2 regions of the Sporosarcina contaminans genome follow, and region 1 is predicted to be linked to the other one. Evidence: predicted binding sites of a transcription regulator. Region 1 holds the regulator's gene; the other holds the start of a gene.
What was found. Region 1 encodes LexA, which represses DNA repair genes until DNA is damaged. Its sites were predicted from a motif close to CGAACATATGTTCG; they were not measured.
Positions count from the first base shown of each region.

Region 2: the regulator LexA is predicted to act here: its motif matches at 14,504-14,517, upstream of parE (DNA topoisomerase IV subunit B).

Region 1 is NZ_JBHTLT010000016.1:208,035-224,489, forward strand. It holds gene ACFQ38_RS03645 (glycerol-3-phosphate dehydrogenase/oxidase) at 1-231, shown strand, start outside; gene ACFQ38_RS03650 (alpha/beta fold hydrolase) at 228-1,154, shown strand; gene miaA (tRNA (adenosine(37)-N6)-dimethylallyltransferase MiaA) at 1,151-2,101, shown strand; gene hfq (RNA chaperone Hfq) at 2,141-2,365, shown strand; gene ACFQ38_RS03665 (trimeric intracellular cation channel family protein) at 2,415-3,011, opposite strand; gene ACFQ38_RS03670 (methionine gamma-lyase family protein) at 3,155-4,417, shown strand; gene ACFQ38_RS03675 (dihydrofolate reductase family protein) at 4,498-5,031, opposite strand; gene lexA (transcriptional repressor LexA) at 5,219-5,839, opposite strand; gene yneA (cell division suppressor protein YneA) at 6,038-6,346, shown strand; gene ACFQ38_RS03690 (YneB family resolvase-like protein) at 6,343-6,993, shown strand; gene ACFQ38_RS03695 (DUF896 domain-containing protein) at 7,187-7,420, shown strand; gene tkt (transketolase) at 7,540-9,543, shown strand; gene sirA (sporulation inhibitor of replication protein SirA) at 9,825-10,271, shown strand; gene ACFQ38_RS03710 (GNAT family N-acetyltransferase) at 10,315-10,812, opposite strand; gene ACFQ38_RS03715 (YneF family protein) at 10,998-11,234, shown strand; gene ACFQ38_RS03720 (alpha/beta hydrolase) at 12,113-13,039, opposite strand; gene ACFQ38_RS03725 (hydroxymethylglutaryl-CoA lyase) at 13,058-13,960, opposite strand; gene ACFQ38_RS03730 (acetyl-CoA C-acetyltransferase) at 14,045-15,229, shown strand; gene ACFQ38_RS03735 (YqkE family protein) at 15,248-15,499, shown strand; gene ACFQ38_RS03740 (four-helix bundle copper-binding protein) at 15,644-15,973, shown strand; gene ACFQ38_RS03745 (YhcN/YlaJ family sporulation lipoprotein) at 16,262-16,455, shown strand, end outside.
Region 2 is NZ_JBHTLT010000003.1:7,364-23,818, reverse strand. It holds gene mvk (mevalonate kinase) at 1-481, shown strand, start outside; gene mvaD (diphosphomevalonate decarboxylase) at 465-1,439, shown strand; gene ACFQ38_RS00840 (phosphomevalonate kinase) at 1,436-2,590, shown strand; gene fni (type 2 isopentenyl-diphosphate Delta-isomerase) at 2,583-3,617, shown strand; gene ACFQ38_RS00830 (rRNA methyltransferase) at 3,978-4,352, shown strand; gene ACFQ38_RS00825 (S41 family peptidase) at 4,905-6,194, opposite strand; gene ACFQ38_RS00820 (hypothetical protein) at 6,191-6,424, opposite strand; gene ACFQ38_RS00815 (GNAT family N-acetyltransferase) at 6,524-6,997, opposite strand; gene ACFQ38_RS00810 (GNAT family protein) at 6,954-7,301, opposite strand; gene ACFQ38_RS00805 (alpha/beta fold hydrolase) at 7,391-8,239, opposite strand; gene ACFQ38_RS00800 (MFS transporter) at 8,774-9,997, opposite strand; gene parC (DNA topoisomerase IV subunit A) at 10,093-12,522, opposite strand; gene parE (DNA topoisomerase IV subunit B) at 12,519-14,489, opposite strand; gene plsY (glycerol-3-phosphate 1-O-acyltransferase PlsY) at 14,998-15,600, shown strand; gene ACFQ38_RS00780 (HesB/YadR/YfhF family protein) at 15,634-15,927, shown strand; gene ACFQ38_RS00775 (C40 family peptidase) at 16,146-16,455, shown strand, end outside.

The sequences.
Region 1 (16,455 bases):
TCATGGAGAGCGGAAATTATGTATGGAATCCACTATGAAGCGGTTGTAACACCAGCAGACTACCTCATTCGCCGAAAAGGTGCATTATATTTTGAAATTGATCATGTAAAGCAATATAAAGAGGCTGTTATCAATTATATGGCAAATCTTCTTTCTTACTCTGAAGAAGAAAAGAAGCGCTATGCAACTGAATTGGATCTCCAAATCCAAATAGCAGAAGGGAAGGAATGAGCGGTCGATTGAATGAAGTCAATATACGAATGTCAGATGGCTGCACCATTCATGCTGTTTGGATGAAACCGAAAAAAGAGCTAATCGGACATGTGCATATTTTTCACGGTATGGCAGAACATATCGGCCGTTATGAGCCATTCATGGAATATTTATGCTCAAACGGTTATGCAGTTTCAGGACATGATCATAGAGGCCATGGACAAACCGCATTAAAAGCTGGAAATTTGGGGCATTTTGGCGATAACATAGGGTTTGATCGTATTGTAGAAGATGGAAATGAAATTATTGAGCATTTTAAAACAATCATCCCTGCAAACCGATTTATTTTATTCGGCCATAGTATGGGGTCATTCATTGCTCGCCGCTATGCACAATTATTCGGAGATAAGTTGGATATGCTTATTTGCTCGGGCACTGGAAATGATCCAAAATGGAGCCGTAAAGCAGGAAAAGCGCTAGCGATGTTGAGAAGGAAAATGAGTGGTGCAGACAAGCCTGATGTACTATTGAATTCGCTCGTCTTTGGCAATTATAGCAAGACTGTTAAAAATGCTGAAACACCATTTGATTGGCTATCAAGAGATAAGGCGTCCATCGGAAAATATATTGAAGACCCGCTTTGCGGCTTCGTGCCAACGACGCAATTTTTCATCAATCTATTTGAAGGAATTGGCACAATCCATATGATGAAAAATATAGAGTATATGCCAAAAGACTTGCCGATTCTTTTATTATCAGGAGAAGATGATCCTGTAGGAGGATTTGGCAAAGGGATATACAAAGTAGCGGATCAATATGATCAAGCAGGATTGAAGGATGTCACTGTCATGCTTTATGCTGGAGGGCGTCATGAAATGCTGCACGAAACGAATCGGCAAGAAGTTTTTGAGTTTACTAAGAAATGGATAGAGAGAAAATGACTACATCACCTTTCGTCATCGCCATAGTCGGTCCGACAGCATCTGGGAAAACGGCATTGAGCGTTGACTTGTCTAAGAGAATTGGCGGAGAAATCATTAATGGAGATGCTATGCAAGTCTATAAAGGACTGAATATCGGCACCGCTAAAATAACTGAAGAAGAAAAACAGGGGGTTCCACATTATCTTTTCGATATAAAAGAGGCGACAGAGGCTTTTTCGGTTGCGGAATATCAAGAGAATGTAAGGTCTGCAATCGATGCAATTCATGTGAAAGGCAAAATACCGATCATCGTCGGAGGAACAGGTTTATATATACAGTCTGTCCTCTATGATTTCCGGTTTACTGAACAAGCATCAGATGAAGAAGTTCGTTTGAATCTGGAACGTCAACTAATTGAGAATGGTCCAGAGGCGTTATATGAGAAATTGCAGGAGGCTGACCCGAAAAGCGCTGAAAAGATCCATCCGAATAATCATAGGCGTCTAATTAGGGCGTTGGAAATCATCGAAGTGACTGGAAAAACGAAAAATGCTCATGAGGATGGCAAAGGTCAGATACCAATCTATGAACACTTTATCGTAGGTCTTGATTTGGAGAGGGCACTTCTTTATGAAAGAATTGATCGCCGGGTCGATGCGATGATGGAAAAAGGTTTATTGGAGGAAGCGAAGGGTTTATGGGATGCCGGTGTCCGGAATGTGCAATCTGTCAAAGCAATTGGCTATAAGGAGCTTCATCAATATTTTGAAGGAACTTTAACAATTGATGAGGCAGTGGCGTTGATTAAAAAGAATACCCGCAATTATGCAAAAAGGCAAATGACCTATTTTCGAAATAAATTGGATGTGCATTGGTTTGATGCATTGACAGATCGTGAAATAATTATTAATGGAATTTTATCAATATTGAAGGATTTTGATCAGAACATCTCGAATAATAGATAAAGAGCAAAAGAATATAGAAGCTACAGGAGGATGGGGTGTATGGCACAAGGAAACATGCAAGAAGTTTTTTTGAATTCATTAAGAAAGAACAATACGTTTGTTACAGTTTTTTTATTGAATGGATTCCAATTGAAAGGGCTCATTAAGTCGTATGACAATTATACCGTCCTGTTAGAGTCGGATGGCAAGCAGCAATTGATTTATAAGCATGCGATTTCAACGTATGTACCAGCAAAACCTGTCACGTTGAAGGACGAGGCGTAATGAGGAAAGGCCGCATTCAAGTCTTTTATGAGACTTGATACGGCCTTTATTATTTTGGCCCTTGTGGTAATCGCCAATGGAAACGATAGGAAAGCATTCGTAACATTGTTGTTACGATCAATAATATATATAAGGCGATATCTATCTTATGTAAACCGAGACCGACGAGAAGCCCGGCCACTGCAGCCCATACTGCATAAATATCCTTTTGGAAAATTAGCGGTTTTCTACCAGCTAACACATCTCTAACGACACCGCCGCCAGCACCTGTCAATACTGCTGCAACCATAATAGCAAACAATGATTTTTCATATTTGACTGCTAACATTGCACCTTGAATTGCAAATGCTGCAAGCCCAACAGCGTCAAAATATGTCCCCCATCTGTTCCAATGAGTTAATAGCATTTTCGAAAAAAAGAAAATGATAAGGATTGAAATGGTCGCCACAATAAATAGGAAATTTTGATCCCATAGTACAGAGACGGGGGCGCCAATTAAGACATTCCGTATTGCACCGCCGCCAAACGCTGTCACCATCCCTAAAATATATACGCCAAATAAATCATATTGTTCTTCAAGTGCTATGAGGGCGCCCGATATTGCAAAGGCTGCTGTTCCGATGAAACTAAAAACTTCCCAAGCCAAACAACTGCCTCCTTTCTGAGAGCATCTATTATTGTAGCAAATGAATGGCGAATACGTTAGTCTCTTCTTTGTTTTGTGAGCTTCAAACGCCATTTATTATGATAAGATAATAGGGTGACTATAAAAAGAAAGAGGAATTACGGATGAAACTATTTCAATATAGCGAGCAACTGACATTACGGGCTTCGGAAGTAGAAGAAAAAATTGCTCCCTATTTTAAGCGTATCGAAGAGATTGCATTTTATAATCAGAGAAAGGTATTATCCGCTTTCCGGAAAAATAAGGTGAGTGATTTTCATCTCACAGGATCAACAGGATATGGGTATGATGATAGCGGTAGGGATGTCTTAGAACAAGTATATGCTGACGTGTTCGGAGCGGAAGCATGTTTAGTTAGGAACCAAATTATTTCAGGGACGCATGCCATTTCGTTAAGTCTTTTTGGGTTATTGCGTCCAGGAGATGAGCTGCTATATATTACAGGTAAGCCATACGACACTTTAGAAGCGATCGTTACAGGAAACGGTGAGGATACAGGATCATTGCATGATTATGGCATTACGTATAAACATATTGATTTGAAGGAGGATGGTTCTGTCAATTTTGAAGAAGTTTCAAAACATGTGAATCAACGTACTAAAATGATCGGCATTCAACGATCGAAAGGGTACTCGGATCGACCTTCTTTCCATGTGGAAGAAATTGAGGAAATGGTAAGGTTCATTAAAGAGATCAATGAGGATCTAATCGTTTTTGTGGACAATTGCTATGGTGAATTTGTGGAAACAAAAGAGCCGATAGAAGTAGGTGCTGATATTATGGCCGGATCTCTTATTAAGAATCCTGGCGGCGGGTTAGTACGTACGGGAGGTTATATCGCAGGGCGTTCGGATTTGATTCAGAAGTGTGCATATCGATTGACATCTCCGGGAATTGGTTCGGAAGCGGGGGCTTCATTGGATACGCTTCTTGAAATGTATCAAGGGTTTTTCTTAGCTCCTCATGTCGTAAGTCAGTCGGTGAAAGGTGCAGTATTTACAGCTGCTTTACTGGAAAGCTATGGCTTCAATACGACACCGCACTATGCAGATCTCCGCACCGATTTGATTCAATCTGTCAATTTCAGCAATGCTGAACAGATGATAGCGTTTTGCCAGACGATTCAAGAAAACTCTCCGATCAATGCGCATTATGCACCTGAACCATCCTATATGCCTGGCTATTCCGATGATGTAATCATGGCTGCTGGAACATTCATACAAGGATCGAGTATCGAATTGACAGCAGACGGACCGATCCGACCACCTTATACTGCATATGTGCAAGGCGGTTTGACATATGAACACGTAAAAGCGGCAGTTATGTCTTCTATGGAACAACTATTGAAATCTCAAATGGTGAAATAATATTATTAATTATTAAAGCTTTAACTCGCGTTAAAAAGAGAAACACTCAACTACGAGGTTTCTCTTTTTTTAAAGCGCCCTTATTTGATTACTTTGTACCGGAGTTCAGCAAATTGATTGAATCTCCGCATTCCTTTTAAAGAGAGATTTAATTGTTGATTTCCTTCTCTGAATAGGGGAATTCCTTTGCCAAGTATCGTTGGGGCAACTGTTATAATCATTTCATCAACTAACATTTCCTCTATAAAGGAAAGCAACAATTCTCCGCCACCAACAATCCAAATGTTTTTTCCCTCTTGGCTTTTTAGTTTGTTGACAAAACGATTTATATTACCATTTACAAATTTTACATCTTCCGTATTTTCTATTATAGATCTTGAAAATACGTAGCATTCTTTGTTCTTATATGGAAACTCCCCTGGATTTTCCTTTATTATCCAATCATATGTTCTTTTCCCCATTAAAATGGTATCCACAGTGTCGTAAAATTCTGAAATTCCATTATCACCTTCACCTTCGACATTAAAAAGCCACTCTAGAGACTCATCCTCAGTAGCAATATATCCATCCAAACTTGAAGCAATAAATAATACAACATTTCGATTTTTACTCATTAAATTCTCCTTTACTCTTTTTTTAGAATGTTCTCTTAGGCTTTGATTGATAAATAAGAACTTTAAAAGGTTTTCAGACAAGATTCGAATATTTTTCTTGAAAAATTCTAAACAAAAGGGAGTGTCACGAAATCGTGTGTCACTCCCTTTAGATGTATGGATAAGTTCAGTTGAAAGCAGCTAGACATTAATGAATATGTCGGTATACGCCAACAACTTTTCCTAAGATGGAAACGTTGTCTACGATAATTGGTTCCATAGATTCGTTTTCAGGTTGCAATCTAAAATAGTTTTTTTCTTTAAAGAATCGCTTTACTGTCGCTTCATCCTCTTCAGTCATTGCAACGACAATCTCCCCATTATTGGCAGTATGTTGTTGTTTGACGATGACGTAATCTCCGTTCAAAATACCTGCATCAATCATACTTTCTCCCATTATTTCAAGCATGAAAAGGTGGTCATCAGAAGTTCCGTAAGTTTCTGGTAGCGGGAAATACTCTTCGATATTTTCAATTGCAGTGATTGGAAGGCCGGCGGTTACTTTCCCTACAAGCGGAACGTGCAGAACTCCCGCTTTGAGTGCATCATGACCTTCAGGGTCTAACACTTCTATTGCTCTTGGTTTTGTAGGGTCTCTACGAATATACCCTTTACTTTCCAAGCGAGCTAAATGTCCATGGACTGTAGAGCTTGAAGCTAGTCCTACTGCTTCTCCTATTTCACGGACGGACGGGGGATACCCTTTTTGCCTTACTTCTTCTTTTATGAATGTCAATATATCTTGTTGTCTTTTCGATATTTTTTTCATCTTTCTCACCCCTCGATTAAAAGTTGTCTTAGGAAGTTTGTGGTTTCTTAACCACATTCGTGATTATTCCTTAAAAAGAGTATAACAGGTGTTCGAGTGGTTTGCAAACAGAGGTTCGAGAAAAACTGTTGACTTATAGGAATGCCTGTTCTATAATGGGAACAAATATTCCGAACAGACATTCTTGGAGGGGTTTTTATGAAGTTCATACAAAAATACGGATACATATTGTTCATGATGTTGCTCTGCTCTACATTTACTCTCTTTTGGGTTATGAAGCATTCACAACCGAATGACTTCGTAGAAATTACAATTTCCGAAGGGGATACGTTATGGGGGCTTGCCGAACATTTTTCCGAACATGAAGAGCCTCGTCAATGGATACGAAAAGTAATAGACATGAACGATTTAAGTTCAACAACGATTAAATCAGGAGAAACGCTCAAGCTGCCAGTCTATGCAAATTACGATGCCAATGCTATAGTATTGGCGGGTGAGGAACGATGAAAAATTGTGTCATTTACTGTAGAGTCAGTACAGAAAAAAACACGCAGGAACCTTCGTTAAGAAGGCAGGAAGAAGAGCTTATAGCGCTTGCTCAGAAGTTAGGGTATCATCATTTGAAAACATTTTCTGACAAGCATAGCGGTTATGATATTGAGCGAGAAGGATTACTTGATCTGCTCGATTACATCAAAACTGAAAATATTGACGCAGTTTTAATACAAGATGAAACAAGATTAGGTAGAGGGAACGCGAGAGTGGCCATTTTGCATTTGCTATCGAAAACGAACATATCGATTATTACCAATCATGATAGCGGCAATATTGCTTTAAACGAAATGGATACAATGCTGTTGGAAATATTGGCGATCGTTGAGGAATATCAGCGTAAACTGCATAACGCGAAAATTAGAAGAGGAATGAAACGGGCAGTGCGCGAAGGCTATAGACCTGAAAACAATTTAAAAAACAAAGGTAATATGGATGGAAGAGAAAGAATAGAAGTGCCAATCGAAGAAATTGTTTCATTGCGTAAAAAAGGGCTCACATATGAAGAAATTACAAGCGTTTTAAAAGGTTTAGGTCATCATATAAGTAAAGCGACTGTACATAGACGTTATAAAGAATATGAAATGGAGCAGGAAGGCTGAATGGTTGCACTTCCTGCTCTTTTTGTATACCTTCTATAGTAGAGTTTCAGTGTAAAAGCGTTTTTCCATCAGATAGTGCTCTTGGAAGTAAGCAATGTGTTATATACAGAACTCTTCGCATTCTACAATTGAATGCAATTGTTGTGCAATTTTTGTTCTAAAAATGAAGTTTTATTACAATTGGAGGAATACTATGCTATCGCAAGATAAAATCAACCGTATCAATGAGCTTTCCAAAAAGTCTAAAACGATAGGATTGTCAATCGAAGAAGCAAAAGAGCAAACAAAATTACGAAAAGAATATTTGGAATCATTCCGTTCCTCTATGAGAAATACAATTGAGAATGTTAAAGTGCTTGACCCACAAGGAAATGATGTTACACCTCAAAAAGTTAAAGAGGCAAAGAATAAAAAATATTTGAATTGATTGAGCGGGACATTTATGATATCCGAGATGCGGATTGTAATTCTTGTCTATATTGACTACACTATTATAGGATACGATTTATTCACTATTAGAGAAAGTTACGGGAAAGGATGTTCAGAATGACGGAACAAATTGAACAGTTAGCGATTAATACGATTCGAACATTATCGATCGATGCAATTGAAAAAGCAAATTCAGGTCACCCTGGATTGCCGATGGGTGCAGCTCCGATGGCGTATACGCTGTGGACAAAACATATGCACCATAACCCATCCAACCCGAAATGGTTCAATCGGGACAGATTTGTTCTTTCTGCTGGACATGGATCCATGTTGCTATACAGCTTGCTTCACTTGAGCGGCTATGACCTGCCAATGGAAGAAATCAAGAACTTCAGACAATGGGGTTCTAAAACACCCGGACATCCGGAGTATGGCTATACGGTCGGCGTTGAAGCAACAACTGGCCCATTAGGACAAGGAATTGGCATGGCTGTAGGAATGGCTATGGCAGAAAAACATTTGTCTGCAACATACAATCGTCCGGATTTCCCTGTGATCGACCATTACACTTATGCGCTTTGTGGAGACGGCGATTTAATGGAAGGCGTAGCAGCCGAAGCAATTTCTTTAGCTGGCCATCTACAGTTGAATAAGTTGATCGTCCTATATGACAGCAATGATATTTCTCTTGATGGCGATTTGAATATGGCTTTCACAGAAAATATTCAAAAACGTTTTGAGTCTTACGGCTGGAATTATATTCGCGTAGAAGATGGAAATAATGTTGGCCAAATTTCGAAAGCAATCGATGAAGCCAAAACTAATGAAGGCGGCCCAACGATTATCGAAGTGAAAACTGTCATCGGCTATGGATCTCCGAACAGATCCGGCAAAGCGGATGCTCACGGTATGCCGCTTGGCGAAGATGAAATGAAATTGACGAAAGAATATTACAAATGGACTTTCGAAGAGGATTTCCACGTGCCGGAAGACGTATACAGCACGTTCAAGAAATCGATTGAGGAGTTAGGTGTCAAATCGGAGAAGGAATGGAATGACCTATTTGACCGATACGCAGAAGCGCATCCTGAACTATTTTCACAGCTCAATGCAGCCATCAATAACGAACTTACTGAAAACTTGTCAAATCTGCCGACGTATGAAGCTGGTGCATCGATTGCTACGCGCTCCGCTTCAGGAGATGCAATCAATGCGATCGCCAAAACGGTTCCATCGCTTTTTGGAGGAAGTGCTGACTTAGCGGGCTCAAACAAAACGACAATTAAAGGTGCTGGAGATTTCCTTCCAGGTAACCCTGAAGGCCGCAATATATGGTTCGGTGTTCGTGAATTTGCAATGGGGACAGCGTTGAACGGTATGGCACTCCACGGTGGATTGAATGTTTTCGGCGGTACGTTCTTCGTGTTCAGCGATTACGTCCGACCTGCAATCAGACTATCTGCTTTGATGGAACTTCCAGTGACGTATGTATTTACGCATGATAGCATTGCTGTTGGCGAAGATGGACCGACTCACGAGCCAATTGAGCATTTATCTTCATTGCGTGCAATGCCTATGTTGACAGTCATAAGACCAGCGGATGGCAATGAGACATCTGCCGCTTGGGAAATTGCTGTTCAATCGAAAGATAGGCCGACTGTATTGGTGCTTTCACGCCAAAACTTACAAGTCTTGCCGACAACAGGCGAATTAGCTAAAGAGGGAGTTCGTAAAGGCGCCTATACTGTTTCTCCAGCTAAAGGTGAAGTTGCTGAGGCGATTTTAATCGCGACAGGTTCAGAAGTGAATTTAGCCGTTGATGCACAAAAGCAACTTCTATCGGAAGGAATAGACGTTGCAGTCGTCTCTATGCCATCTTGGGACTTATTCGATAAACAAGATGACCAGTACAAAGAGTCCGTATTACCGAAAGCGGTGAAAAAACGTCTATCCATTGAAATGGGTTCAACGCTAGGATGGCATAAATATATCGGTGATGAAGGAGAGGCAATGGGCATCGACCAATTTGGTGCAAGTGCCCCTGGAGCGAAAGTGATTGCCGAGTATGGCTTTACTGTAGACAATGTAATGAATAAAGTAAAAACAATGTTAAATAAATGATTGTGAGGCCACTTTGGAAAAAAACAATTTCCAAAGTGGTTTTTTGGTTCATGAAAAAATCTTTTTCAATTTATGAGTTATAGGGAGTTGCTTATGCTTATAAATTTGTTTTTTTGCGGTAGTTTTTGGGCATATGCGGTTCTATTGTCTTTTATGAGCTCATCAATAAAAGATACTTCAATGTTTCCACCATTCCGACAATAAAAGTGTCTATCTTTTTCGTAATATGACAATATTTTTATTACATTTAGGGTAGACTAATAGAAAAGGAGGTGACGATCATGCGATCATATGGGATTTACAAAGTGAAAAAACGGTACCAATCATTCATTCTCGGTAGAGAGGGACTATTATATGATTTATTGAAAGATGATGCCCATGAGCGGCCTTTACAAGAAGTGCAATTTTTATGTGATGAAATTGAAGAAGCTGCAATTGACCAAGCCATTTTGAAAAACTTAGGAAAGAGTTTTACAACTGTGGAAAGCGATGAAGGAGAATACCGCTTATCCCATCCTATGAAAGGTTCGATCCACATCTCTATTTCTCCATATTCACTGTTAGCATATTGTGACGGTTCACGCATGTTAGACCTCGATCTCTTCGTCGCCTTATCCGGGTCTGATGATCGTTTCTTTGCAGTCATGGATGAACAAGGAGAGTGGGGATGGTTGAAACCGGTGAAGCAAGATTATCATTTAATGACCGAAAGGACTATTGTATTTTAATGGTATGAAGAGACCCAGGAAAGGAAAAGGGGTCTCTTTATTTTTAATACCGAATCAGTTCATATTGAATCAATTGGTTTGCTTGTCCCATATAAATTTCATTGCCAATTTTGCTGCGCTCGATAAATCCAGTTTTCTCTAACATTTTTCGCGAACGTACATTCCCCTCATGTGTTTCGGCTGTAAAAATATCAATTCCAAGTGTATTTGCCGCATAGTCAATCACTCGCAATAATGAAGCAGATCCGATTCCATTTCCCCATAAGGAACGATTCCCAATTGCGATGCCGATTTCAGCGGAATTTCCCTTAATGCATGCTAAATCTGCATAACCGATTAACTTGCCTTCAAACTCTATCCCAAGTCTTATAAAATTATGAGCTTTATTGTTTACACATTTTTGCCACCATTGATAAAGCTCATCTCTGTCCCTATTTTTCTCCCAGCCGTTTGCCATGCAAAAACCATCATCTTTAGACCATTTAAGGACGTCATCGAAATCATTTATCTGTAAAGGTCTAAGGCTAATTTCCATCTCCATATTGTAGTCCCCCTTAAAAATCAATAAATAATTCTACTTTTCTTATTATAGTATAAGAAATACAGCTAAAACGTCAGCAGATCAAAAAATTAAAATACCCAGACATTGCTATATGGCGCCGCTTTGTTGTATAATCCAACATGGTAGAGTAATCTCGAATAACGGTAGTGAAGGAGGTATAACGGATGAGCACGATTTGGGTAATCCTCATTGCCGTCGTCGCGTTAATCGCTGGTGTGGCCCTTGGATTTTTCATCGCACGTCAATATATGATGAAATATTTGAAGGAAAACCCACCGATCAATGAACAAATGTTACGTATGATGATGATGCAAATGGGACAAAAACCTTCACAAAAGAAGATTAACCAAATGATGGCGCAAATGAACAAAGTAAGTGAGAATGCAGGTAAGAAAAAATAATTGGACAAGGCAATAATATTGAGATAACGCAGTTTGTAAGTGTTTCAACAAATGCTTGCTAATTGTTCTAATCAATAATTGCCTGTCACAATGTTGTACCGGGTAATCATTCTTCACGAAAATTACATGTTGTGCTTAATCTTTCTTAATCAATTACAAACGAACCACTTTTTCTGGTGAAAGATAAACCGGAGAGGTGGTTTTTTTGATGGAACTATAAGATGTTTTTAAAAAATAATTCTTTCACTTACTATTTGTAGTTTGAGCGCTATGGAAATAATAGGCTAGTCGATACGAGCAACACATAGAAACGATGAATAGTCCATAATGAAACACGCCTAAAAGCTGTACAGTAGGCTAGAAATGATAAATGGTTATAGAAAGGTGGTACAGGTAACAATGTGGGATTTTTTCGAGCGTATCATGATAAACAAGTAGTTTTAAAGAGGAACAGAGATCTTATTGATTAGATGCTAAAACAATGTTTATCGTTTATAATTGAGCGATTAAAAAATTTTAGATTTTTTATCATATGGAGAAATTCAACAAAACCAATTTATAAAGGTTCTTGAGATTTGAGTTTCTTCTATCCACGATAGAATTCTCCCTATTTATGTGATTTGATTAAATGAATAGGAGTGGCAACTGAATTACCGCCGCAATGGATTGAAAGCGTTGAAACCGAAAGAGCGCGGGGATCGTGGTAGTTCCAGAAGGCTTTCGAAATTAATTATGTGTAAAAAGTTAGAATATAGCTGATTATGTAGTTTAATATTGTTCATGCTGTAATATTCCCATTTTACTGGCCACTTTTCTATTTCGGGAAAGTGTTTTTTTAAAATGAAAAATCCTTGCCCCGTGACAAGGCAAGGAGGTTATTAAGAGGAAAATCCGAATTCATGTAAAAAATGCCGCACTTCATATTCGTATTCCTCTGGATTTTCGTTAAAAGATTTTGCATGCGCGCCTTTTTCAAACAGCTTTAACATCTTATTTCCTTCTTTTAACGCAAATAATTCCTTCGTCATTTGTGGTAAAATAAAATCATCTTCCATACTATGGATGAACAACATCGGTTTTTCGATATGCTGTATAACTTCACGCGGCGAAACTAACGATGTAGTATAGCCATCCCGAATTTTCAAGAAAAAGTTAGCGGCACGCAATGTCATGGAAGTCCTTAATGGAGTATTCGTCCGTAAAATATGGAGAATTTGCTCGGAGAAATCAGAGAACGGGCAATCGACAATATAGAAATTTGCTTCATCCTCATAAGTACCAGCGTAAAGAATTGTCGTTGCTGCGCCCATCGATTCCCCGTGGACGCCTAAAAGAGCCCTTTTCCCAATTCTGTTACGAACGGCAGATACGACTGCTTGTAAATCAGCTTTTTCATAAAATCCGAAGCTTGTCGTTTCTCCACCAGAATCGCCATGCCTTCGATGATCATATATGACCGAATTAAAACCTAATCGTTCAAAAAGACGAGCGTATTTAATTGAATTGATTTTATTTTCCGTTACGCCATGGCAAATAATGACCGTCCGAGTCGTTTCAAGCGGTTGTAAAAAAACAGCACGCAGTGGATAGCCATTAGGTGAATGCACCCAAAAATCTTCTTTTTTCACCGTCTCATACCAATGCTCATCAAAACGTTTTGCAATAATTTCTCTGCGCAATATTAGATCCTTATCTTTCAGCTTCATGAACATAAGACGATTCGCAGCATAATAACCTAAAATGGTAAGGACGGCTGTATAAATGCTTCCTATAATTCCGGTTATGTAAAGGAAGCGCCGTTTCAATTCCGTCTCACTCCTTTGTCAGACTTCTTTTGTTTTATATAATCTGTACATACCTGTTTCAATTGGTCTCGAAACATGCGGCTCAATGATTTCAACAGCTTCACAAATTTTGTTAACGTCGATTCCGGTATGAATGCCGAGTGTATTTAACATATGGACAACATCTTCAGTAGCGACGTTGCCTGTTGCTCCTTTTGCAAAAGGACAGCCTCCAAGTCCACCGGCAGATGAGTCGAAACGGTCGATGCCAGCTTGCAATGCTGCAAAAATGTTGGCGATCGCCATTTTGCGCGTATCATGAAAATGCGCTGCGATCAGCACGTCTGGAAATGTTACTTTTAATAGCTTAAACAGCTCATAACTTTCTACTGGATTTGCCATTCCAATCGTATCTGCAACACTTAGTTCATCTACCCCCATTGATACGAAACGTCTGCATAATTCTATGACATCTTCTTTTTCAATTTTCCCCTCATAAGGGCAATAAAATGCAGTTGAAATGCATGCGCGTACAAAAATGCCTTCCGCTTTCAATATTGCGATGACTGGCTGAAGAGCATCCATTGCTTCATCTGTCGTTCGATTAATATTTTGTTTGTTAAACGAATTGCTTACCCCAACAAAAACTGCAATACTTTTAGCACCGGCCTCTAATGCCCGTTCTGCCCCTTTTTCATTTGGGGATAGGACAAACTGCCTTCCGATTTTCTTTGTCTGCTCTACAATTTCTTTCGCATCTCCCATTTGTGGTACCCATTTTGGCGAAACAAAGGAAGTGAGCTCCATTTCTTGTACACCCGCATTTTGCAATGCTTGGATAAATGCTAATTTGTTTTTCGTATCAACAATATTTTTTTCGTTTTGCAAGCCATCTCTTGGACCTACCTCGATAATTGTTGTTTTCTTTGGTAAAATGAACATATCCATCCCTCCTATACTTATTGTACTGAAGGGATGTACAAAAGGGCAATGTTCACGTAATAGAATGATAGGGGGAAATGCTATATGTCAAGTGAAGTAGTCATTGTAAGCGCTGTCCGTACAGCAATCGGATCGTTTTTAGGTTCTTTGAAAGATGTTTCTGCACCCGATTTAGGTGCAATTGTCATCAAAGAAGCGCTAAATCGCGCAGGAATCTTACCAAAAGACGTTGATGAAGTCATTATGGGGAATGTATTGCAGGCTGGATTAGGACAAAACCCTGCACGCCAAGCTGCGATTAAAGCTAAGTTGCCTGAAAACGTTCCTTCCATGACAATTAATAAAGTTTGTGGCTCCGGATTGAAAGCTGTCCATTTAGCGCGGCAAGCGATTGTTGCAGGAGATGCTGACATCGTTGTTGCCGGTGGCATGGAAAATATGAGCCAAGCTCCTTATTTATTGAAAAATGGCCGAGACGGGTTTAAAATGGGGGATCAAAAATTAATTGATAGCATGATTTCTGATGGATTATGGTGTGCTTTTAATGATTATCATATGGGAATTACTGCGGAAAATCTATGCGATCGCTATTCGATCACACGGGAAGAACAAGATGAATTTGCACAGCAATCACAAGTAAAAGCAGCAAAAGCGATAGAAAATGGGAAGTTTAAGGAAGAAATAGTCCCTGTAGAAATTCCTCAGCGAAAAGGCGATCCAGTCGTTTTTGCTCAAGATGAATACGTAAAGGCGTCTACGACAACCGAAAAGTTAGGTAAATTAAGACCTGCTTTCAAAAAAGAAGGTTCCGTTACAGCCGGCAATGCATCGGGAATAAATGACGGTGCTGCAGCGTTCGTCATTATGTCCAAAGAAAAAGCAGAAGAATTAGGTGTTCAGCCGTTAGCAACAATACTTGCAAATGCCAATGCTGGCGTAGATCCTTCTGTAATGGGAATCGGACCGGTGCAAGCTGTGAAAAATGCATTGCAAAAAGCGGATATGTCCTTGTCTGAAATCGATTTAATTGAAGCAAACGAAGCTTTTGCAGCACAATCGATTGCGGTTGATCGGGAGTTACATTTTGACAAGGATAAATTGAATGTGAATGGAGGAGCGATTGCTTTAGGGCATCCAATCGGAGCAAGCGGGGCGAGAATTTTAGTTACTTTGCTTCATGAAATGAAGCGACGACAAGCTAAATCTGGACTTGCAACACTTTGCATTGGCGGGGGACAAGGAGTCGCTACGATCGTTCAATTGCCTTAAAAGAAAGAAGGAGAATGAATGGCTAAGAAAAAACGTACTTCACAACCGTCATCATCAAAAGCAGATCAAGAGCAACTAACAATAGCTGATACACTTGGTGATGATATTTTACTACAGTTAAAGGAAGCGAAAAAGCAACTGACGGATAAGGAACAATCCGAGTTAGAAGCTGAGCGTGAGAGAAAGCGGAAAGAGCGGATTGAACGTGAAAAAAATAAAAGCTTTGCAGAATTGTTAGATGAATATGGAGACAAAGGCTCAAAATATTAATAGTAGGGCAGTCCAGAAAGTCAATGAAATGATTTTCTGTGACAGCCCTTTTCTATTTCGTAAAATTCTTATCTAGTTCCAGACCTACGCATGATTTGTTTAAAGCAGTAGTAGGCGGGAAAAGGAATGGTGGAGGTGTTTCAAATGGATAAAAAATTTGCAGAATGTTTACAGGCATGTTTAGATTGCATGAAAGCATGCAATTTTTGCTACGATGCTTGCTTAAAAGAAGAGCATGTGAAAATGATGGCAGAATGTATACGGCTCGATAGAGAATGTGCAGACATCTGTGCGTTTGCTGCACAAGCGATGACGAGGAACAGTCCATTCATTCATCAAATCTTAACCCTTTGTGCTGAAGTTTGCGAGAAATGCGCAGATGAATGTGCGAAGCATGATCATGAGCATTGTCAGCGGTGTGCAGAAGCATGCCGAAAGTGTGCAGAAGCATGCAAAGCCTATATAGAAGAATGAGCAACGCGAGCAAAAATCGGTGTTGGGAGTAGTCGAAGTGTTAGGACGGGAATATGATAATAGGAAGGTTACTGAAGAAGCTGAAAAACGGCTCAAGCCGTATGAGATCGGAAAGTAACCTAATTTAAAGTTCTTTATTTGTAAACGAACTATAAAATCATTTATTTCGTATGGAGTAGCTTTGTTAAAGGGCATTGAACTGTATTTTGAACACATATGTCACAAAAAAGAATAAAAAATCATTAATAGCACACTCTAAACTTGAAAAAAATAGAGGAGTGAATAATGATGAATAAAATGTTGAAATTTCCGATCATCTTTCTGATCGTGTTTGCACTATCAGGTTGTGGTACTAAAAATAATGACACGAATGACCAAAATGCCAATACTACAAATTCAACGAATGAGCAGGGGGCGGACGGTCAAAACGATATGAATGGCAATAACGATAACAACGATAACAATAGCAATAACAACAATAA
Region 2 (16,455 bases), on a different contig from region 1:
ACCCATTGGAAAGACATTGCATTTAGTCATTGCGGATACAGGAAGATTCGGAGATACACGGACAGCTGTAGAAAGCATACGAACACTTTACGAACAGGATCGTCTCACGACTCAAAGGTCGCTTGACTTGATTGAAGACTTTACGTACCATTGCGAACAGGCGATGGCGAAAGGTGATGTAAAGCTTGTAGGCTGTTGCCTTAATTTAGCTCAGGAAGAATTATCAGCTTTAGGTGTGAGCGATGAAGGCATTGATCGGCTCGTGGATGTTGCCAGAGATTCCGGAGCATTAGGCGCTAAACTTACAGGCGGCGGCAGAGGCGGCTGCATATTAGCATTGGCTGCTGATGAACAAGATGCACTACAGCTATCGATTTCATTAAAAGAAGCCGGTGCTACTGAAACGTACATTAGCCGGATCGGCATGAGTCAGCATCATTATTTTGAAAAGGCGGAGAATGAACGTGCAAGCGAAAGTTAAAGCGCATACGAATATTGCCCTCATTAAGTATTGGGGGAAGAGGAACGAACAATTGTTCCTACCTACGAATAATAGCATTTCAATTACATTAGATCGATTTTATACAACGACTTCAGTTACATTTCAAGAAGGATTGACAGCCGACCAATTCATGTTAGATGGCAAAGAAATTCAAGGGATGGAATTGCAGAAGATCAAAACATTTTTGGATCTAATTCGAAATAAAGCAAATAAGCAGCTATTCGCAATCGTTGAATCGGTCAATAATGTGCCGACAGCAGCTGGTTTTGCATCATCCGCGTCCGGATATGCAGCTTTGGCTGCCGCAGCATCGAAGGCAATCGGTTTGAATCTCAATGAAGAAGAGTTATCCATAATCGCCCGACAAGGTTCCGGCTCGGCATCGAGATCCGTATATGGTGGATACGTTGAATGGCAAAAAGGAGAAAAAGAGGACGGAACTGATTCTTATGCTACCCAAATTATGCCAGCAGATAAATGGGATTTAAGCATCTTGTCTGTTATGGTCGAAGCGAAAGAAAAGAAAGTGTTGAGCAGGGAAGGGATGAAGCGTACAGTGAATACTTCGTCATTTTACCAAGCATGGCTCGATACGATTGATGAGGATTTAATAGCAGCAAGACAAGGAATCAAAAACCGGGATTTTGAATTGTTAGGAACCGTTTTGGAGCGCAATGCATTAAAAATGCATGCAACGACTTTAGCGTCTAACCCTCCATTTTTATATTGGACAGGAGCGACAGTGGATGTAATGCATGAAGTTGAAGCGTTGCGGGAAGAAGGCATTCTTTCTTATTTTACGATTGATGCAGGACCAAATGTGAAAGTCATTTGTCAGCCAAAGGATGAAACGATTGTTAAAGAAAGACTTGAACAATTAAACTGTGTGCAACAGATTTTTGTTTGTCATCCTGGACCGGGTGTAGAATATTTATGATGACAACCGGCGGGATACACAGCAATAGTACGTATCAACCTATAACAATTCAAGTTCCCGGAAAGCTGTTCATTGCGGGCGAATTTGCAGTACTTGAACCCGAAGCAAGCGCGATTGTTGCGGCTGTTAATCGTTATGTGTATGCAGAAATAGCATTTAGCGATGAAAACCATTTACAGCTTCCAAATATCGGTTTTGAAGATATTCGATGGGATGTGATAGAAGGCAAGCTTCATCTTTATGAACAATCGCCTAAACTATCATTTCTGCAAAACACTTTGCAAATATGCAATCAATATATCGTTGAAGCAGGCATCAAGCTAAAACCGTTCACTCTTCGAATTAATAGTGAATTAGATGATGCATCTGGGAGAAAATATGGGCTTGGATCAAGTGCAGCAGTTGTAGTTGCCGCAGTTACAGCGATACTGCGCTTATATAAAGAGGAAGGCATCTCATCCTCTCCAGAAATAATTTACAAATTGGCTTCCATCGTGCACTTCAAAACGCAAGGAAACGGTTCTTGCGCCGATGTTGCCGCATCTACCTATGGTGGTTATTTACATTACAGTGCTTTTGATGGAGAATGGATAAAAGACCGCTTAACAGAAGACATCAATCTTCATGCATTCATTGCAGAGCAGTGGCCTGGACTCCATATTAAAAAAATCGTTCCTCCTACAGAGCTGTTGCTATGTGTAGGGTGGACAGGCAATGAAATGTCAACCTATAAAATGATTGAGAAGATTAAACGTTTAAAATTAGTACAGCCGGCAGCATATGCTGATTTTCTTGAGCAAAGTATAATGGCTGTTCACGATATGGTTGATCAGTTCGAGAAATCGGATGAAAGAGGAGCAATACAAAGTTTTGCGCGCAATCGAAAAGCACTATCCAAATTAGGAAGAGATGCTGAAGCGGAAATTGAAACGCCGAAGCTGCAGGAGTTAATTCACATTGCAAATAAATATGGCGCCGGGAAAACATCTGGTGCTGGTGGCGGGGATTGCGGCATTGCATTTGTTATAGGGGAACTGAACGCAAGTCAGCTAAAAGAAGAATGGGCATCTTCAAACATTGAACCATTAAATTTAGCTGTTTCAAAAGAAGGGGCAATGGAGATCAGGAAGGCGGATGAGACAAGTGACTGAATCGATTCACCAACGGAAAGCGGAGCATATTCAAATCGCGTTGAATGAAAAAGTGACGGGCGATCATATTACAACAGGGCTTGAAAGGGTGCATTTTGTCCATAATGCACTTCCTGAGATTGATTTTCAGGAAATTTCAATCGAAACATCTTTTTTAGGCCATGCTATTAAAACTCCTTTTTTAATTAGTTCGATGACTGGCGGTGCGGCATTTGCAGAAACGATTAATCGTCATTTGGCAGTCGCAGCTGAGGAAAAGGGCTGGGTGTTAGCTTTAGGATCAATGAGAGCGCTAATCGAGAGCGAAGAACATAGAGCTTCGTTTCAAGTCCGTAAATATGCACCCAACGTTCCAATTATCGCCAACTTAGGAGCTGTACAACTGAACTATGGCTTCCAAGCTGACTTATGTAAGAAAATTGTAGAAATGTCAGATGCAAATGCACTCGTACTCCATTTAAATAGCATACAAGAAGTAATTCAACCGAATGGAGATACGAATTTCAAAGATTTACTTATAAAAATCGAGAAATTGGTATCTGAAATGGACATTCCTATCGGAGTAAAAGAAGTAGGTTGGGGAATTGACGGCGACATTGCTAAAAAGCTGACAGATGTGGGCATATCTTTCATTGACGTTGCAGGAGCGGGCGGCACGTCATGGAGCCAGGTTGAAAAATACCGATCAGCCGATCCTATAAAACGCGCTGCAGCAGATGCATTTAGTGAGTGGGGAATCCCAACTGTCGACAGCGTTGCATCAGTCCGCAAAAAGATCGGCAATCAAACGATCGTGGCAAGTGGCGGAATGGCTACAGGACTTGATGCAGCGAAAACAATCGCCTTAGGTGCTGATGCAGTCGGATTTGGCAGATCTATTCTGAAAGAAGCGACTCAATCTGTTGAAGACGTCATTCAAGTGATGGAAACGAAAGAATTGGAGTTGCGCATCGCTATGTTCGGTGTTGGAGCCTCTAATCTGAAGGAATTGCAAGCGACCGATCGAGTCCGTTATACAGAAAGATAAATAAGCGCCCATCCGATCAATTTATGCCGGATGGGCTTTTGTCCAGCTTTACGACTTTACGGTACAGCAATAAAATTTGGGTTGAGCGAACGTTTACTTTCATAATCGTTCTTGTTTGTTAAATAGCAGAAGTTTTACCGAAATTGCTATTCATAAATACCGTTACAGATCAGACTTAAAACCCTATCATTTCACGTATAAAATCATGAAAACAGCAAGCAAAAACCAACGTGAACCACCTAAAATTTGGAAGATCCTAACATTTTTAGAGAAATAACAAACACTAATCTTACTTAAGGAATTGTATGCTTATGCAATGTATATTGGAGATAAATATCATTTTTGAAGGAGTGTTTTACTATGTGGAAAATTATTGACGGTAAACTGCAGCAAACAACCGACACAGATCGAGTAAAATTCAGAACAAACATTAGCAAAGCAATTTTAGATGATTTACAAAGGATTGCTGAAGATAATGATACGCATGTCAATTATTTATTAGAAAGCGGATTGCTACACGTATTAAAACAAGATGTTATTTCATTTAATAAAGATTTGAGACCGAAAGATCGAGTTCAATACAAAACGACATATGACAAAGAACTACTATCAGCAATTAAGGAAAAAGCGAAGGAACAGAAACTATATATAAACGATCTTATCGAGTATAGTGTGCAATACATTAATGTAGAGGAAAGTAAGGATAGAAACTATAGATATAGAATAGAGGAGTAAATAAAAAAACTCTTTTAAAGAACGCCCCCGTCATAATATATATTATAGAGAGTTACGTATCAATGATAAGTATACTTAAGACAGTGAGATAAAAAGGGTTTTTTATTGTACAAGGACACCAAAGTCCGAACTATTTGGACATGAAAGTTTGGACTATTAGTTTAGTCCGATCTATATATCGAGTTGAATTACCCAATTCATTTACCAATTAGGATTTTTATTAATGCTGCATTTATACATTATACTTGATTAGTTTCATATTCCAGTGTCCCATAAGGCATCATTATCCCCAATCACATTAGGAACGGATTGATCAATAATCTTAGAATGCCCCACTTCTGTAACTGTGATTAAGATAGTTTTTGTTTTTATTACTTAAACCCCAATGGGATAAGCGTTATTATTCAGATGATCAAAAGCCAAATCCCACCCTATTTTCAGTAGGAATTTGGCTTTTGATCTTCAGCAATCACGTCCGTTAATGTAATACTAAAAATTTAAATCAAACACCTCATTTGGTAAGTGTCATTTTCTTGTTTAAATAATAATTCCTTATATATTAACTTCTTCTTTTAATATTTCCAATGCATATAAAAGGTCTATATCTTTATAGATATGCTCAGGAGTCCAAGGTATATAACGATCGGGTTGAATCCCTTTACCGTGTAATGGATGATTTAAAGTTTTTTGTACACGGCGTGATATTGGATAATAAAGTGAAAACATATCGGCCCACTTTTTGATAACTAAATCGCTATAATCATTCACCCCCATAGTGGACCGTCCAATTACGGTTACTTTAGAAGACGACATACTCATCTCTACGAAGTATTCAGCTGCACTAGCACAATAAACGTCAGTCATAACAACTACTTTTTTAGGAAAATCAGTTCCTTCGAACTTAGATGCTTTATCCTTCAACGAGTCGGAAAAATCTAATGCAACAAAACCTTGACCGCGGTACTTCTTACATTGTTCTTCCGCAAAATCAAGGACATCTAATGTCTCTTGATCTTTTATATCCTTTCTAAAATTCTGACATAATTGAATAAATAAATCAGAATTTCGATTGGTATAATTGAACTCCCTTAATTCACCTTCAGTACTTGGGTGTTCATCGCTTGGGAAAATATATGGAACTAACGTTGAAATGGCTTGTCCATTTCCACCATTATTATTTCTTACATCGATAATTAGATTTGTACATTTTTTTATTTTAGCATCTTGATTTTTCACAAAATCCAAGGTACTGTCCACATCAGCAAAACTCGGCAAAGTGATGACTAAAGTTCCTTCGTTTATTACTTCTAGTGTATGCTCTTTCTTTTTAGAAACTGGTTCGTAATCTTTCAAACCAAATTTAATATGCTCTCCATTTTCGTTTTCAATTGTAACAAATGATGATTTATTAATGATATGCGACCAATCTTCACGTTCTGCACTAGCTCCTCTTAATGAACTCGGATTCGAAGCTATTACTTGATTAATTGTTCGATCGTCAATTGCGACAATTTTTGATCCTTTTGGAAATCGATTTTCTTCGAATGTCTCTATAACATAAAGGACATCCTTATATCTTCTTGTTCGAAAACCACGGGTGATAGTTTTTACGTTGTCTGATCCTTCAAAATTAAAATACATATGACGATCTTGAAAACTAATGAGATAGTCATCAACGATTTCAGTAAATTTCTGTGGTGTTAATTCCTGTTGGCCCTCTAATTTCTTAATTTCTTCACGATAATATTCAGGTTCATCCCAATCTTGTTTTTCTTCATAACCAGCATAGTCAGAGTGAACAATATCAACTATTTCGTTAAATATTTCGGAATAACTATTCATAGATATTCATTTCTCCCTTTCCCATTAATCAGCTTATTTATAATTGCTTCACCTCTTGCAACGCTGCCATATACATAGACACTATGCAGTTGATTTGGAAACAGCAATCCTATTTCCTTGATTGAATCATGTATGAGAGGGAGAAAAATAGAATGGATTTTGTCTATATGAACATCGCTGATGATGTATCCATCTCCATCAAGTCCATATCCAGCTTGTAAACAAGTCACTTTGGCTCCACCTTCCTTGTGTATCGCTCATCAAGTCCTTGTTGTTGTTTTATCAAAACTCAAATTCGAACGACATCAATCGGTTAGAATAATCAAATCCTAATTTTCAGCCACTCTTTTGGACGGCTCGTTTGATTCATCAGTTGTCCAATACACACCATACCCTCTTTCTAAGCATTCCTTTATGTATTGTTGTCCTAATATCGTTGCCAAACCACAATTTCGCATATTTTGATCAAATGTTGCTATATATGCTTCATGGCGGTCTCCGTTAACACAACATGAGTAACATGTACTTATTACCTTGCCATTTTTTAAAATAGCATATCCTAATCCATGTTGAGTAAAAGATTCCGCCGAGGACCAATACTCTTTTAACTCTTCCCTTAGCCTCTCGTCAGCATTAATCAATTCCTTAGTAATCCTTACCATGGCAAGGTCTTCATCAAGTATATGACCTGGTTGCTCCAATCCTTTTTTGAAACGCTCCGTAACCAATTCGTAATAGACGTTATACCCAACATAATATTTACGCCCATACCACTTTTTGCAAAGTCTTTTTCCAAGATTCATTAAAGATATTGCCGATAAACCAAACTCCTCCACATGAATCCAGACTTTCTTGCTTTAATTGTGTGGAAATTAAATTACCAAGGTAGCTGTTAAATAACCCATTCTCTGGATCGCCGAGCAGATAGTATCCCAAGCCTACCGCGTATACAATAGCAGTATGAGGCTCCTCTATTTGATCAACATATACTACGCCTTGATTCATACCGCTAATAACTGCATTTAATACATTTTCATTTTTTTCTTGCGGAGTAACCAATAATTTATTAACTTTATAATAATCTTCTTTAGACAGTTTAACGATCATTAAATATCCCCCCTAATGTGCAGCTTTTTCAGAGATACCCACATCACTTTTCATTAGTCCCCCATAAAAAAAAATTGACGTAAAAAACGTTAGCAATTAGATGAGCTGAAGAAATCTTTTGCAATTGAAATAATTTCCTGTGGTTTTTCAACTACTGTCCAATGACCGGCATTGTTGATTTCAACTAATATTGCATGCGGTATATAATCTATTAAAAGTTGTTTAATTTTAGAGGGATCTAAAATGTCATGACTTCCTTGTGCAACCATATCTGGGATTTGATCCAGTTTAAAAAGTTTATCGGTTAAATCATAGTTTTTTACTATATCATCTATGATTTTTTTTTTTACTACCTTGTTCATTTTAAAAACCTTTTTCTTTTGTAAACTTTCTTTTGAGAATACATAGTAGGGGTCTAAAACTTCCAAGACTCTTTCATTATCTTTATTCACTTTTTTAAATGAAAATATAAATAGCCTAATTTTATCCTTGAGAGAAAGTCTTTTCATAAGTTCTTTTTGAAAGCTTTTATACCCTTGAGCCGTAACACCTATTGCAGCAGTTAAAAATAGCCCATTGACTCGCTCTGGATATGTAGTGGCATAAAGTAATGCAAGCATAGACCCCCACGATTCTCCGAATAAGTTCATTTTAGTTAAACATAGTTTTTTCCTTAACAATTCTAAAACTTCTACTTCCATACTCATGGAGTACTGGCCGGATTTTTCTGTTTCTGATTGACCACAACCCGTTTGATCATAAAAAATCAATTTATAGTTTTTAGATAAAGGTAAAACGTGAGGCAAAAAGAATTGATGTTGGCTTCCTGGTCCGCCATGGAGGAAGACAATAGGCTCACCATTCCCGACAATGTTGAAATATACTTTTTGATTATTTAAATTTATATAATTAGTGTTCTTCTTTTCTTCATGGTCCATTTTTACCTCCCAGTACTATTATTTGAATACATTCCTAGTAAAAAACACTGAACGATTATCATCCATCTGGCCGATTTTCGAACAACTGTTGCGAATGATCGAGGCCGTTCGCTGGACGTAAAGGTTATGAAGAAATTAACTTTATTCATAAAACTTATACATTGAAAACAACTGGCTTATAATAACTATTGTAACACACTTCTGAAAAATACGACTCCTGTATTTGATCATGAATATTGTCCGAAGTAATATATATTTGCCAATGTAGGGTGTTTCTATTTAAAGCATGAAAATATTTTTTTGAGTCAACTCCACTGTTAAATCCACATTATGTACCATGCAAAGAAGAAACCACTTTATTTCTCACTTGCGTATGTCTCGCCCAAATTCCCTATCTTTTCCCTGCCTTCTGTCGACTATCTTTATGGATCGAAGACTAAAATCATTACAAGAAATGTCCAATCAGAAAAGAAAAAGCGTAAGATGGAACGGACATCTGCCATTCCATCTTACGCTTTTTCATATATTTAGTTATTAAACCGTCTTAACTACCGACGGCTTTACTTGCTGTTCTAATATAATATTCCTGCGTTTCATTTGCAGGAAAAAAATCGCTGTTAAACTTAAACTAATGAATCCGAATATAACGACCATCGTTTGCAACCCTACAATATCCAAAAATGCCCCTGCACTTAGCAGCACAACTTGGAACATGACTCTTTCCAGCATATTTCTGAAAGAGAAAAAACGTCCATGGTATGCTTTTGGCATTTGTTTCTGAAAAATTACCATTGCTGTTGGGAAAAAACAGCCTAATGCAAAGCCTAAAAAAGCGAAAGCGCTTAAAGATAAAATCAAATTTTCTGCAAAAACAAGCAAGAATTCTGCGATACCTACCATTGTAGCGAAGAAAAATAAGATAAATGTTGTTTTCCATTTTCTTGTAACATATTTTATTGCAAAAGAACCGACCATGAAGGCGATCCCTTCCACTGCATAAACAAGGCCTTTTATCGTTGAAGATTGCTGGATTTCGCTTAGATTAATAACAATTAAATTAAAAGAGCCTAAAAATAATAAAGGAATCATCGTCATAATTAATGTCATGCTAACTGCGGGATACGATTTCAACACAGGAAACATATCTTTAAAGTTATTTTTTTCTTTATTGCCCTTGTTTCGAACATCTTCATCTCTCGTTTCGTCTATACGCAGCATCATCGTAAAGATGAGCAGCACTGCGTAGGCGACTGCAGAAATCCAATAGAGAGATGATAAAGACCAATAGACTAACATAACACCGGCTAATGCCGTCCCTGCTACCCTTGCAATCGTTGCGATATTCATATGCAAGCCATTCATCGCAAGCAGCTGATCATCTTTAACGACGAGCGGAATTGTTGATTGCAGTGCTGGAAAATAGAAAGTAGCTGATAATTGTATAGCGATAACGAACCCCATCATCCACCAAACTGAATCTGTTGCAATTGCGATTAGCATAAATGCAACGCTTAGCAGCCTTCCAAGGCCAGCCAAGAGCAATACGGTCTTCTTCCTGGATTGGTCAATAATACGCCCTGCTAAAGGTCCGGCGATGATCCCTGCAAGTAGCCCAATTGCTAATATGAGTGCTTTTACAAAATCTGACGGGATCTTTTCCTGTAAAAACTCTAAGTTGCCAATTATACCGGTCCATAATCCAAGTCCGGCGATCAATTCACCCGATAGAATGATCCACACATTCCGGTTTTTCCACATAACCCCATCCTCATTCCTAATTTACTTCGCTTTTCGAACTATTATACGGAAAGCAACGAAAAAAGTCACGAGAAACTTTCCCGTGACTTCATTCCCTATTTTACTTCTGCTTTTAATTCTTTATACATTTTTTCTACTTGTCCGGCATCATTTTCATCGACAAGGAAGCTACCATTAGAATATCGGTCAACTAATCTAAGTGTGTTTACTTCAACTTGTACTTTATCGTCTTTTTTCGTGCTTAAAATGACCGAATCAGTCGGTTTTACAAGTTCTACACCGATGATTCTATGAGGGTTCGTTTTTAATTCTTTCAACACGACAACGCCACGCTGAGCTCTTGCGGCGGGCTCCATCTCTTTCAGCGCCATTCGCTTTGCAGCGCCACGTTGAGTGGCAATCAATATCGATTCAGTCTCATCTCGGATAACAGTCATTGCAACGAGACGATCATTTGTTTTTAAGTTAATACCTTTGACACCTGCTGTTCGGACACCCGTTTCGGTAAGCTCAGATAGGGAGAACCTTAGCCCGTATGCATGCTCTGTGAATAAAATAACGTCTTCCTCACCTTTCACGAGCTGAGCATCCACTAACCGGTCTCCTTTTTTCAAATTCATCGCTTTAAATGTCCTTGAATACCGTTGAACATGGAAATCAGAGAGCTTCGACAGCTTAATATTGCCGCTATCTGAAGCCGTCAAAATGGAAGCTTCCTGGTCGAAGCTTTCTACTCCGATTGCTGCTACAATCTCTTCGTTCTGATCAAGAGAAATTATGCTCGATAAATGTTGCCCTAAGTCACGCCAACGAATATCCGGCAATTCATGAACCGGCTGATAGACATAATTGCCGAGTGAAGTAAAAATGAGCAAATGATGCTGCGTATTCATAACCGATTCAAGGAGACTATAATCGGATTCTTTCATTTCCTGTCCAGTGCCATTTGACGCACTGAATGACCGGATACTTGTCCGTTTTACATAGCCGTCTTTCGTTACTGATACGACAACATCTTCACTTGGAACAAGAATATCAAGGTCCACTTTAATATTTTCAATCTTTTCCTCAATGACCGATCGTCTCGGTTCGGCGAACTGTTTTCTAATTTCAAGAAGCTCTTTCTTAATAACATTCGAAAGCTTTTTATCGCTTTTTAAAATGGCATCGAGCTCTGCGATTAGTTTACGTAATGACGCGTCTTCTTTTTGCAGTTCGGTAATGTCCGTATTCGTTAACCGATATAGTTGCAGGGAGACGATTGCTTCCGCTTGTACTTCTGTGAAGTCAAACTTTTTAATAATATTGTTTTTGGCATCTCTTTTATCTTTGGACGCTCGGATCGTGCGAATGACATCATCTAAGATCGATAAAGCTTTCATAAGGCCTTCAACAATATGTAGACGGTCTTTCGCTTTTCTTATATCGTATTTCGACCTCTTCGTTACAACTTCCTTCTGATGGTCTATATAAGCATCCAATAACATCGGAAGCGACATCAATTTCGGCCTGCGATTTGAAATCGCGACCATATTGAAATTATACGCAACTTGTAAATCCGTGTTTTTTAATAAAAACTGTAAAATTGCATGGCCATCCATGTCTTTTTTCAATTCGATAACGATGCGCAAACCTGTTCGATCCGATTCATCACGTACATCTGCAATTCCATCCATTTTACGGTCTAAACGAAGTTCATCGATTTTTTTTACCAAATTAGCTTTGTTTACATCGTATGGAATTTCTGTAATGACAATTTGGGATTTCCCTGCTTTCAAAGGCTCGATTTCAGATTTGGACCGAACAATAATTTTTCCTCGCCCTGTCTCATAGGCTGTCTTAATGCCATCGATTCCTTGAATCGTTGCTCCGGTAGGAAAATCTGGACCTTTTATAACCGTCATCAATTCATCGACTGTAACACTGTGATTATCCATTCTCATGAGCACGGCATCAATTACTTCATGTAAGGAATGCGGCGGGATATCCGTTGCATAACCTGCAGAAATCCCAGTTGATCCATTGACGAGCAAATTAGGGAAGCGCGAAGGAAGTACAGTCGGTTCCGGTTCAGTATCATCGAAATTCGGGATGAATTCAACTGTTTCTTTGTTAATATCTCTCAACATTTCACCTGCAATTGCAGATAGCCTTGCTTCGGTATACCTCATTGCTGCTGCAGGATCACCATCAACGGAACCATTATTGCCATGCATTTCAATCATTAAATGCCGCAATTTCCAGTCCTGGCTCATTCGGACCATTGCATCGTACACGGATGTATCTCCGTGAGGATGGTAATTACCGATCACATTTCCGACTGTTTTTGCCGCTTTCCTAAATGCTTTATCATGTGTATTGCCTTCGTGGAACATTGCATACAAAATACGCCGTTGTACGGGTTTTAAGCCATCCCTCGCATCAGGAAGCGCCCGATCTTGAATAATATATTTACTATAGCGTCCAAAACGGTCGCCGATTACTTCTTCCAAGGGCAGATCTTGGTAACGTTCTGATAAGGTCATTCAAAGTCCCCCTCGACATGCAAAAATTCATTTTCTAAAATATTATGTTCTTCTGTTCCAAAGTCAACATTGTTTTCAATCCATTTTCTTCTTGGCTCTACTTTGTCCCCCATTAAAGTGGTTACACGCCGTTCGGACTGCGCTCCGTCTTCAATCGTTACTCGGATCAATGTGCGCGTTTCAGGATTCATTGTCGTATCCCATAGTTGGTCGGCATTCATTTCACCAAGACCTTTATAGCGTTGCAGCATATAGCCTTTTCCAATTTTTTTAATTGCTTCGTCAAGATCGGCTTCAGTCCACGCATATTCCACTTGTTCGTTCTTGCCGGTTCCTTTGGACACTTTGTAAAGCGGCGGTAAAGCGATATATACCTTTCCGGCTTCGATTAAAGGCTTCATGTAACGGTAAAAAAATGTAAGGAGCAGCACTTGAATATGTGCCCCATCTGTATCGGCATCCGTCATAATGACTACTTTGTCATAGGCGATATCTTCAATTTGAAAATCGGAACCGACTCCACCGCCAATCGCATGAATAATCGTATTGATTTCTTCATTTTTCATAATATCTTCCAATTTCGCCTTTTCGGTATTAATCACTTTACCGCGCAATGGCAAAATAGCCTGGAATGTCCGATCCCGGCCTTGTTTAGCAGATCCTCCCGCAGAATCTCCTTCAACTAAATACAGTTCATTTTTTGCAGCATTTCTTGATTGAGCAGGTGTAAGCTTTCCAGACAACAACGTGTCTGAACGTTTCCGCTTTTTGCCTGAACGTGCATCTTCCCTTGCTTTTCGCGCTGCTTCTCTCGCCTGTTGAGCACGTATCGCTTTTCGAATTAAATTAGCACTCAATTCAGCGTTTTCCTCAAGAAAATATAGCAACTGTTGGGAAATGATCGAGTCAGTCGCAGTACGTGCTTCCCCTGTACCTAATTTTCCTTTTGTCTGTCCCTCAAATTGAAGAATTTCTTCCGGGATCCTCACAGAAATAATTGCTGAAATACCCTCTCGTATATCCGAGCCATCCAAGTTTTTATCCTTGTCTTTCAATAAGCCCGTTTTTCGTGCATATTCATTAAAAACGCGCGTCATTGCTGTTTTGGCTCCCGTTTCATGTGTTCCACCATCTTTTGTACGCACATTGTTTACAAAAGACAAAATCGTTTCAGAATAGCCATCTGTGAATTGAAATGCGAACTCCACTTCTATTCCTTCCGCTTCCCCTTCCAGATAAGCGACATCATGCATGACATCTTTTTCTTCATTCAAATAAGAAATGAAGGCTTCTATTCCCGTTTCATAATGGAAAATGTCATGTTTATCAGTACCTTCTTCTTTTAAAACGATTTTCAAACCTTTCAACAGGAAAGCAGATTCTCTTAATCGCTCCGATAACGTTTCATATTGGTATTTAATCGTTGAAAATATGAGTGGATCAGGCTTAAAGTGGATCAACGTCCCCTTTTCCCTTGTATTTCCGATTTCTTCAAGTGTTGTTACAGGCTTGCCGCCTTGTTCAAAGCGTTGACGATATTTTTTCCCATCACGGAAAATCGTCACTTCCAACCATTCGGACAAAGCGTTAACAACCGATGCACCGACGCCGTGCAGCCCTCCACTTGTCTTATAGCCGCCTTGACCAAATTTCCCTCCGGCATGTAGGACGGTAAGGATAACCTCGGTTGTCGGTTTCCCGGTCTTATGCATACCTGTAGGCATACCGCGACCGTAATCCCTTACACTTATACTGCCATCTATATGGATTGTTACATCCACTTCCGAACCGAAGCCTGATAATGCCTCGTCAACTGCATTGTCAACAATTTCATACACTAAATGATGAAGTCCTCTAGAGTCCGTAGAACCGATATACATTCCCGGTCGTTTACGAACCGCATCAAGGCCTTCTAAGACCTGAATGGAGTCATCATTATATGCTGTTACTGATACATTCTTCGTCAAATCGCAACCCCCATCAAACGAATGTTCTATACTAAATCTATCGTACTGCTTCCCGTAAACCTTGTCAAATCAACGTTCCGGGTATGTCGCTCAATTAATTGTATATAAGAAAGCGCTATTATGCAATGAGATAAGGCATTTGTGTTTGTAATTTTACCCATATATCGTTTAATAGAAGCATGCATTTTCTTATAAATCCATTCCTCATATTGTCGGCGCTCTACTGTTCTGATAGACTAAAAGGACAACTAATGTCAATTTTGCGTTTATGTTTTGCGCGCGGATTTTGAAACAGGTTTGATCGGTTTACTACTTCGAAATTTCGTGATTTTGTAGGCTAAATCCAACATACGATTGGCCAAGCAAGTTTGCATTGACAGTCGTAATTTGCTTACCATTCTTAAAGAGTAGGCGTTAATGAACAGCTCTTAAGAACAGTAGCCCACACTCCTCTCACACAGTATGAGAGAAAAATATTTGCTTAATAATGATAGTAAAGGGGAACATCATGGAAAATATCATTCTTATTATATGTGCCTATTTGCTTGGCTCCATCCCTTCTGCACTTTGGGTTGGAAAGATTTTTTACAAAACTGATGTACGCCAGCATGGCAGTGGGAACTTAGGTGCTACGAATACGTTCCGCGTTTTAGGTAAAACAGCTGGTATCGTTGTAACTTTGCTTGATATTCTAAAAGGAACGGCAGCGGTCCTTTTACCGCTTTTGCCACTATTCGCTGCAGGTACGATTCACCCACTTTTGTTAGGAGCGCTCGCCGTAATCGGCCATATGTTTCCTCTATTTGCGAACTTTAAAGGAGGGAAAGCTGTTGCGACTTCAGGCGGTGTTTTATTAGGATATAATTGGCCAATTTTTATCGTTGTGCTACTTGTATTCTTGATAGCACTGAAGTTTACTAAGATGGTTTCTTTATCCTCAATGATCGTAGCTGTAGTCGGTTTTATTTATAGTATTATTTATTTCGTTATTAGCGGTGATATCTATCTTATGATCATCGTTGGATTCATGGCCATTTTTATTTTTTATAGGCATCGAGCCAATATTGCACGTATTAAAGCAGGAACTGAGCCAAAAGTGAAATGGATGTAATACAATAGAGGCATCACAGAAAGGCGGGATTGTATGAAAATCGTTATTTCGGATGATGCAATGAAATGGTTCCATGAAGAAATGGAAGCAGAGCAAGGAGACTATATTAAATTCTTTGCCCGGTATGGAGGTTCAAGCCCCTTACATGATGGATTTTCACTCGGAATTACGAAAGAGAACCCGGATGAAATTGCTGTGGAAACAGAAATGGAAGGCATTCATTTTTACGTTGAAAATCGAGACTTTTGGTTTTTCGATGATCATGATTTACATGTTGACATAGACCAACAATTAAATGAATTGACCTATACTTACGAAAAAGCGTAACGGTTATTATCCGTTACGCTTTTGTAATATTTTCCTCTTTTATGCCTGTAATATAAATGTAAAGAAAGCATCCGAGCCCCCACCATTCCATCATTCTTATTGATCCTAAAATAGAGAGGAAAATACTTCCGACTGAAAGTGTTGTTTTCTATGATACCTTATGCGTAGTAGCGAGTCAGTCGCTAAATCAATAAGATGATCTTTTGGAGGAGTTATTTATGAAAAGAAAATTTTTATCAGCAGCACTTATTACTTGTGTCAGCCTCAGCTCAATTGCTATACCTGCCATTGGTCCTGTACATAGCGTCTCAGCAGCTACTGCTACACAATCGAACAGCCAAACTGTAAATGCCAAAGCAGATGAATTAATTCGCATCGCAAAAAGTTTGATTGGGAAATCTACGTATAGCACAGCAGAGTATAAACCTACTTATCCATACAAATTTTCTTGTGCAACATTTCTTATGTATGTTTTTGAAAAAGGTGGAGTAGATCTTGCAACATATAACGAAGATTATATGTTAAAGC